Regions from separate parts of the Paenibacillus sp. FSL H8-0280 genome, predicted to be linked through region 2. Evidence: predicted binding sites of a transcription regulator. Region 2 holds the regulator's gene; the other holds the start of a gene.
The links. Region 2 encodes CtsR, which represses protease genes until heat stress. Its sites were predicted from a motif close to ATGGTCAATAAAGGTCAAACA; they were not measured.
Positions count from the first base shown of each region.

Region 1: a site for CtsR is predicted at 1,639-1,659, ahead of clpP (ATP-dependent Clp endopeptidase proteolytic subunit ClpP). Genes of this name have one in related genera too.

Region 1 covers NZ_CP150296.1:181,671-186,101, reverse strand. Annotated here, with positions in the region: gene MHI12_RS00905 (sugar-binding transcriptional regulator) at 44-1,069, opposite strand; tRNA gene MHI12_RS00900 (tRNA-Arg) at 1,497-1,571, shown strand; gene clpP (ATP-dependent Clp endopeptidase proteolytic subunit ClpP) at 1,748-2,344, shown strand; gene MHI12_RS00890 (stalk domain-containing protein) at 2,511-3,608, opposite strand; gene MHI12_RS00885 (SIMPL domain-containing protein) at 3,995-4,431, opposite strand, start outside.
Region 2 covers NZ_CP150296.1:6,194,302-6,198,732, forward strand. Annotated here, with positions in the region: gene MHI12_RS27095 (protein arginine kinase) at 1-768, opposite strand, end outside; gene MHI12_RS27100 (UvrB/UvrC motif-containing protein) at 797-1,321, opposite strand; gene MHI12_RS27105 (CtsR family transcriptional regulator) at 1,353-1,814, opposite strand; gene eis (enhanced intracellular survival protein Eis) at 2,276-3,451, opposite strand; rRNA gene rrf (5S ribosomal RNA) at 3,630-3,746, opposite strand; rRNA gene MHI12_RS27120 (23S ribosomal RNA) at 3,890-4,431, opposite strand, start outside.

The DNA of each region.
Region 1 (4,431 bases), 1.0 Mb from region 2:
GAAGTCCGTCAAGACAACAATAGTTGTGATGCAAAGTAAAACCTTATTCCATTTCAGCAACGATGACTTCGGCAGCAGCCTCATCAATAATCAGAACATCTTCCTGACCAAATCGTAACACGGAATGTATAGCAGCAGCTTTGCTTTTGCCACCTGCAATTCCAATCACAACATCGGTTCGTTCAATATCCTGAAGTCGCATACCCAGTGTAAGCATGGTATGTACCACCTTACCCTGATCATTAAAGTAATAACCGAAAGATTCAGATACGGCCCCTTGCTCCTGAAGTTCATCTATAATCTCCGTCGCAAGTTTGCGTCTTTTGGCCATCTCTACGGCATCACCAATTCCATGAATAACAATCCGTGATTGCCTGATCAGCTGCAGAATCTCCTGAACACTAGGGTCCTGGATTAATGATTCATAGGCATGATCACTGAGCAAATCCGGTACATGCAGGAGTTTGTATTGCGCCCCTACCCGTTTTGCCATTGTGGATGCGATCGTATTTGCCTGAATTTCAAGGCTTTCTCCAAGTCCACCGCGTGCTGGTACGAACCAGACACCTTTGAGCGATGTTGGCGGATTTAGTTGTTCTGCGACTTCGGCCGTTGTTGAACCGCCAGTAACGGCGACAACGTCGTTGTCACTCATGATATTGCCGAGAGCCTTCGCTCCGGCTCTGCCCAGTTCCCTTTTGGCAAATGGAGAAACGTCCGAATCGCCAGGAACCACAACTACCTTTTGCAGACCGTAGGCTTGCTTGATGCGCTCTTCCAGCTCGGATAATCCGAACAACTCTTTGGCTACGGGCTCTAACTGCTGCAGCAAATCATACCCTGCCTCGCTGATCTTCATTCCTGCACTGTCAATTTCAATAAGTCCCTGAGCCTTTAACAGATCGGTCTCAGCCCTCAGAACCCGCTCGGTCATCTGCATGGAATTAGCTAACGTTCTCCGTCCGATCACATCCGATAACATGATCTGTTGCAGAATCGTATACCTCTTTTTCAAGATATCCATGAGATCAGGCAGAAGCTGCTTTTGTACTTCTAAAATCGTTCGCATGCTTTCCACTCCCGCAAGTTCTCGTTCTAAGCTCTCTTTCGTGGCCCTAAAACGTCCCGGGTTAACTTTTTAAGTCCCACGTCTATTCTACCTAAAACTGACGTGACATGCAAGTGTTTCAACGTGTTATTTCGACACGCATTCAGCGTTTGTACGCGCCTATTTTCACAATCCTAGACTTCCATGATCAAGGACTAGCTCACGCATACCATATATAGAAGAAACAAATGAATTCAATCTACATATCGCTCAGAATCACATTCCATACGGCATGTCCAAAACCTCTAATAGCATTTACTTAAATGTACTCTTTATCCACTCTTCTTCATCATGATCATTTTTAGCTCAATCCAAACCAACATACATAACGAACTGCTTGCAATTAAATATTCCATGAGCTATAATCATTATTGCTGTCACATAATGTGCGCCCGTGGTCCAATGGATATGACGTAGGCCTCCGAAGCCTGAGATCCAAGTTCGATTCTTGGCGGGCGCGCCATTTTTATTTAACAGCTCATAACCCATTTAACCAATGAAACCGGAAAGGTTTCTTTTTTTTGCAAGTTAGTTTGACTTTCTTTGACTTTTTGTTTGGAATTGTTTATTATGTGGGTAATACGGTAACAGTTTAAGTATAAACACCAATAACATTTACATTCCGAGGAGGTTTTTCACGTGAGTTTTATTCCAATGGTCGTTGAACAGAGCAACCGGGGTGAGCGCGCCTACGACATCTACTCCAGATTGCTGAAGGATCGTATTATTTTCCTTGGTAGCGATGTTAATGACGTAGTGGCTAATGCCATTATGGCACAGATGTTGTTCCTGGCTGCGGAAGATCCGGAGAAAGACATTCACTTATACATCAACAGCCCAGGCGGATCGATTACAGCCGGTATGGCGATTTACGATACAATGCAATTCATCAAACCGGATGTATCTACCATCTGTGTAGGTATGGCCGCTTCCATGGGTGCATTCTTGTTGAATGCCGGTGCAAAAGGGAAACGTTTTGCGTTGCCTAACAGTGAAATCATGATTCACCAACCACTTGGTGGTGCTCAAGGTCAAGCTTCCGACATCGAAATTCGTGCTCGCCGCATCCTGAAAATGCGTGATACATTGAACCGCATCATCTCTGAGCGTTCAGGTCAACCGCTAGAGCGGATTGAGAAAGATACAGATCGTGACTACTTCATGAGTGCTGCTGAAGCTGCCGATTACGGTATCATTGATAAAGTTATTGAAAACGTAGGTTCCCAAGGAATCTAAGTGTTAGTTAGACCACGGTCTACGCGTTAATATATCAATACCTAACGTAATCAGCAACACCTCATTGTGTTGTCTATACGAGAAGAAGCCCTCATCATGATCATGATGAGGGCTTCTTTTTTCATTTTATAAGAAAAATAACTTAAGAGTGCATAATAATGATTCTTTATTTGGTTCCCGTTACATCGCTAAATGGTTCTGTGCCTTTAGGAAGAATCTCTTTATACGTAAATGGCATTTCAGGGAAGCCCTCTGCGTATGCCGTATATTCATACAACTGGAAGAACACAACTACACCCGTTGGTGTAACATAGAAATCCTGATCTTTATTTAACCCTTTATACCCATCGAGGTATCCACCGCGGGCTTTCAGTTGCTCGCCCACTTTTTTACCCAACGTCTCACGCATGGTTTTGTTATTTTGCAGCACATCATCTAATGTAAGCTCCTTACCTGTGTCCAGTGCAAAGGTGTGGCCCGTACGGTATGTCATACCATGAGCGCCAGCATAATCTTCGTATCGTTGTGTAATGAGTCCCAGCACGCCTTTTTCGTTGTACGTCACTACATAAGAGCTCTCAAATGCATATGGACGGTTGGCTGTAGCACCGCCGAATTCAGATGTCTGTTTCTTGAAGTCAGCTACATAAGCATCCACTTCGTCTTTCAGCACTTTGTTGATCGCTGCTTCAGCTTCTTTGCTGGCAAGTCCACTCACCTGTGGATATTGAACATCTACTTCAGCATTTTTTACAGTAACATTAACTGTTGCTGCTTTAATTTTAACGTTATTTTGTTTCACTTTGCTGAGTGTCAACGTTTTGGTTTTGCCATCCCAATTCCCCTGTACACCCAGATAATCTCTCATTGCTGAGAATGGAATATATAATCTGCCGTTGATCAGCTTTGCGTCCACTTGAGGATAATAGTTGTTGATTCTGACACTTGGTTGACCGTCCATAAGACTAATTGTCATCGTGTTATTGGCTGCTGTCAAAGCGTACTCTTTGGTTTTCGCATCATATTTCAGGGTTCCACCTGCCACATCTTTAACTGCAGTAAGAGATACCCAAGTTGAGCCACCTTGAAGAAGTCCTTTTTGAGTCAGTGTTTTTCCACCCGATTTCAGAGTTACCTCAGCCGGGGTTGTCACTTTCGAGGATACCGATGCTGCTTGAACCGAACTATCCTGCCACACCGAACCGCTACCTACAATAATTCCTGCCGCTAGCAACGCACTTGTCCATTTTTTCCATGGTGTCATATATAAAACTCCTCTCTGAATTCACAATTAGGGATCATTGCGTATGTAATCCTGACCTGATCGCATATCTCATACGCTCACCTCTCTATTATAATTAACCCGATTTCGGAAAGGTTTACAGCTCGAGTTACAATGTTGATGAATATCAGACCGAAAATATAACGGGATATGACCGTTTTGTCACGAACAACTATACAAAAAAGATACCAATAAACAGCATTTCATGTTGCTTCGAATAAAGTTCCCTCCTATCTAACTTCATCAAAGTTTGCTTTTCCAACAAAAAAAGACTCTGTCCACAGGACAAAGTCTTTGTCATTATTTCGCTGTACCCTTCAAATGACATTTGAAAAGGTTTCTGAGCTTACAGTCCTTAGTTCGATCTTTTATTTCATTTCATACGTGATATTCAGGATTGTGCTTACTTTAACCTGGCCTGTTTCAATCTCAGTGCCACCTGCTGTATCTTGTGCTTTGGACATCAACGCCTCGCTTGCATAGAATACAGGCACATTGGCATCACCTTGGCTTACGGAAAGAACAGCACCGAGTTGACGTTTAACTGCTTTTGCAATGGCGCCCGCTTTGACATCCGCATTGGCCACAGCTTTTTCAATCACTTGGGATTCATAACTTTCCGGATTTTCTACAGTAAAGCGCACGTTTTCAATATTGTTGGCACCCGCACCCGAAGCAGCATCGAGCAACTCGCCGATCTTATCCATCTCACGATATGTGACAGTCAGCGTATGATGCGCTGTATAACCTTTATTTTGTTGTCCGTCTTTTTCGCTATACGTATAGTTAGGTTGTACAGAGAACT
Region 2 (4,431 bases):
TCTCGCTGTACGTTCATGACCGATCATCTGTAACACAACACCATGCAGGTTCTCGATGACTTCCTGTTCGGTCTGTCCCAAAGTAATCTGGTTCGAGATCTGGAACAGGTTACCCATCGCTTCACTGCCTTCACCGTATATTCCTCTTACCGTCAATCCCACTTGGGAAACTGCGGTTAGAATACGGCCAATCTGCTGTGTCATCACCAGGGCAGGCAAGTGCATCATAACCGATGCTCTGACACCTGTACCTACATTGGTAGGACAGCTGGTTAAGTATCCTCTGCGATCATCAAAAGCATAATCCACGTGCGCTTCAAAAGCATCATCTATTGCGGAAGCTTTCTCCCAGGCTTCTTTCACCTGGAACCCCGGATAGAGGCACTGGATACGAAGATGATCCTCTTCGTTAATCATAATACTGACTGACTCATCCTCACTGAGAATAACCGCACCATTCCTGGATTCATTCGCAAGACTTGGACTGATGAGATGTTTCTCCACCAGCACCCGTTTGTCGAGTTCGTCAATATCGATCAGATCCAACGTATGAAAATCCCCAAAGGCATGAACGTCATCGTATTGAAGTACTTCGCTCAGCTTATTCAGCACCTCTTCCAATTGCTCATTGGAAGCCAGCATCGGAAACGGAACATGCTGAAGGTTGCGTGCAATCCGGACACGGCTGCTAATGACGATTTCGGAATCAGCCGCATCACTGCGCATCCAGTCGCTGAGCGCCTTCTCTGTAAAGCGCAGATTAGGCATTACGCATCCCTCCTACTCATGACAAACTTTACTCCTGAGCTATTCCTTTTTCAAGTCCTCTGATCTGGTCACGGATCTGGGCCGCCTCTTCAAATTCCTCTTGCGCGATGCTCTCCTGGAGCTCACGCTTCAGATCAGCAATTTGCCGTTTCACCTTGATGCGACCACCAGCTCGTGCAGGCACTTTGCCTACATGGGACGTATTACCATGAACCCGCTTGAACAAAGGATCCAGACGACTGTCAAAATATTTATAACATGAACTGCAGCCGAACCGACCTATCTTACTAAATTGTGCGTACGTCATACCACACTCTTCACATTGAAGAGCTTTTGCAGGTGGTGTTCCTGCCGATCCACTTTTGGCGGCTGGATCAAAATCAAGCAATCCGGACAACAAGTTGTGAATGGAAAACCCACCTGCTGTTCCAGGGATCATTTCCCCTTTTTCACGGGCACATGACTCACAAATATGGAATTCCGTCTTCTCTCCATTTACGATCTTCGTAAAATGAAGTGTCGCCGGACGTTTATTGCATTCTTGGCACAGCATATTGATGTACCTCCTTTGACCCCGATAGTTTTCATTTACCGAGCAAAGATATTAACATCGCCTTCAACATTCTGGCACGAATTTGATCCCGGTAAGGAAGTTTGACCAATATAACCTCTCTAGATACAGCAGCTCGCATCAACCCGGCTTCCCGCTTGCTCAAGAAGCGCGCTTCTTCCAATTGATAGATCAGACCTTCGGCAGCTGTCTGCCCGATCTCTTCACCAATACTATGGTGCAAATGATTATGCAGAGCTGATTGGGCCGGTAATTCAATGCGCTGTATGCGAACATAACCACCACCGCCGCGTTTACTCTCTACCAGGTATCCCTTCTCGAGTGTAAAACGTGTGCTGATGACATAATTGATCTGGGAAGGTACACATGAGAATTGATCTGCCAGATCATTACGCTGAATTTCAACCATTCCTTCGGGACTTTCATGCAAAATACTCTTCAGATATCGTTCGATAATATCAGAGATATTACGCATCCAATCATCCTCCACTGTCTGAAACGTTAAGTCAATAAGGACCCACACGCCCCCACAGAGTACACCTTCTCTACCCATTTAACCAATCAGGGAAACAGCGAATCTTGCTTCCACAGGTGTGAACAGGAGAGCGAAGGAAGCACGAAGGTCCTTTAATATTCCCTTGATCCTCCGATGAAATGAATCCCCTATATTGGCGATCATGCATCAGATTGTAGAAAGAAAGCTACTTAAGTATTAAACCTTTAGTTGACTTTGACTTTCTTTGACTTTATAACCATTATAGCATATTTTGTGGTTTTGCCAAGTGGGGTCACTATTCATTTTTTACGATTTTACACGAAATATTCCCCGGACACAAAAAAACCTCCCCAAAATTGCTGGAGAAGTCCATTTGTCTTTCAATCACGCCGTATTTCTATATAAGCTAATCAGGTTAAATGGAGCAGTGGGCATAGTCATCAGAAGAAATCGAGCAAATAGGTTTCCCGTTCAGGAATCGCTTGTTCCAAAGCCTTGATTGCTGTGTTCGGTCCGTGAATTCTTCCAATTCGTGCCATTTCTGTTGGTCTGCGATATCCCATCAGCACCGCCGTAAGGGATTGAATATCCACCTTAATGGTCTGATCATCATTAATCGGTTCCGAAGTTTTCCATATGGACGCTGTTCCGTTCATTGCCACGTTTAATTGCCATACCCCTTCATTCCACGGAGCGTAGGTATCCTCTACCTGTAGAACAATCTGCAACGGTGAGTCCTGGCTTGCAAATGGATACTGGGATATAAACTGCTCTACACTAACGATACGCGCCATAAAATAAGGTACAATCTCCTGCTGAATCCGTGGGTTATCCAATTGGAAGGCAAGCGTATCACTGGCAGGCGCCTGCAACGTAACTTCCTGGATCATGGAATCATGGTTAGCAATAAAGGTCCACAGCCCTTGCCTAGCCTCTTCATTCAGATAGATGATCTCTTTAATGGTAAATTTATTTTCCTTAACCTCATATAAAAGATAGCCTTGTGCTGCATCAGCTTCATCATAATATACAGCCTTCTGGCTGCTCCCATTAACAAGAACTGAATTCTCCCACCTTGCATCATCCCGAACCAGAGTTCCGTTATAACGCTCAGCATACGCACTGTATACTTCCTTTAATATGCTGAGGCCCGGATCCCCTCGCCGAATTGTTCCAGGTGTCGCTTTTTTCTGAGGCAAATGAGCTGTAGGTACTTTATAACGTTTAAATTCAACATACGTCTCCCATCCATACTTTCGATAGAAACCAAAAGAGAATGGATGCAAGAATGATATGCTCTGTTTGTTACGATTCATTTCTTCCAACGCATGCTTCAGCAGACCCGCTACCCAGCCTTTGCGTCTATACTCTGGCCAGGTGGCAACACCCGCAATACCGCCCATCTCGAACGATCTGCCATGAATATAGGTTTGAAAAGGAATGATGTGAAGTTTGGCTCCTAGCTGCCCGTCCTCATATACACCCCATATATCCTGTGACGAAAATTGACTCCGCCGTTTTTCTTTCTGTTCTTCACTCATTACTACTTGAAAAGCATATTCGGAGAGTGCCATCGCCGGTTCAAAATCATCTACCGTCAATTTCTGAATTTCCATGTTGTCCTACACCCCATTCGCTAGAGTTATATCAATCCAAATCATGGCCTGATATCTGATATATGTACCCCTTAGAGTGTGTCAGAGGATTCTTACAAAGTCAAATAAGAGATGCTTCCGCATCCCCTAAAATAAACAAATAAAAACCACCACCGAATAACATCGGCAGTGGTTCTTCGCTTGGCGGCGTCCTACTCTCCCAGGACCCTGCGGTCCAAGTACCATCGGCGCTAGAGGGCTTAACGGTCGTGTTCGGGATGGGTACGTGTGGAACCCCTCCGCCATCGCCACCAAACGCGATTTGTCGAAGCATAGCTTCTTAAAATCAGATATGGAACTGAAAATCATACACACGTTATGTGATGTACCAATTTTCATTTCAGAGATCATTCTCTGAAAACTAGATTCGAAACGAAACATGCGAATTACAACTTGCTATTGGATAAGCCCTCGACCGATTAGTACTGGTCAGCTCCATGCATTGCTGCACTTCCACCCCCAGCCTATCTACCTCGTCGTCTTCAAGGGGTCTTACATACTGGGAAATCTCATCTTGAGGGGGGCTTCACGCTTAGATGCTTTCAGCGTTTATCCCGTCCGTACATAGCTACCCAGCGGTGCTCCTGGCGGAACAACTGGTACACCAGCGGTACGTCCATCCCGGTCCTCTCGTACTAAGGACAGCTCCTCTCAAATTTCCTACGCCCACGACAGATAGGGACCGAACTGTCTCACGACGTTCTGAACCCAGCTCGCGTACCGCTTTAATGGGCGAACAGCCCAACCCTTGGGACCTACTTCAGCCCCAGGATGCGATGAGCCGACATCGAGGTGCCAAACCTCCCCGTCGATGTGGACTCTTGGGGGAGATAAGCCTGTTATCCCCAGGGTAGCTTTTATCCGTTGAGCGATGGCCCTTCCATGCGGTACCACCGGATCACTAAGCCCGACTTTCGTCCCTGCTCGACTTGTAGGTCTCG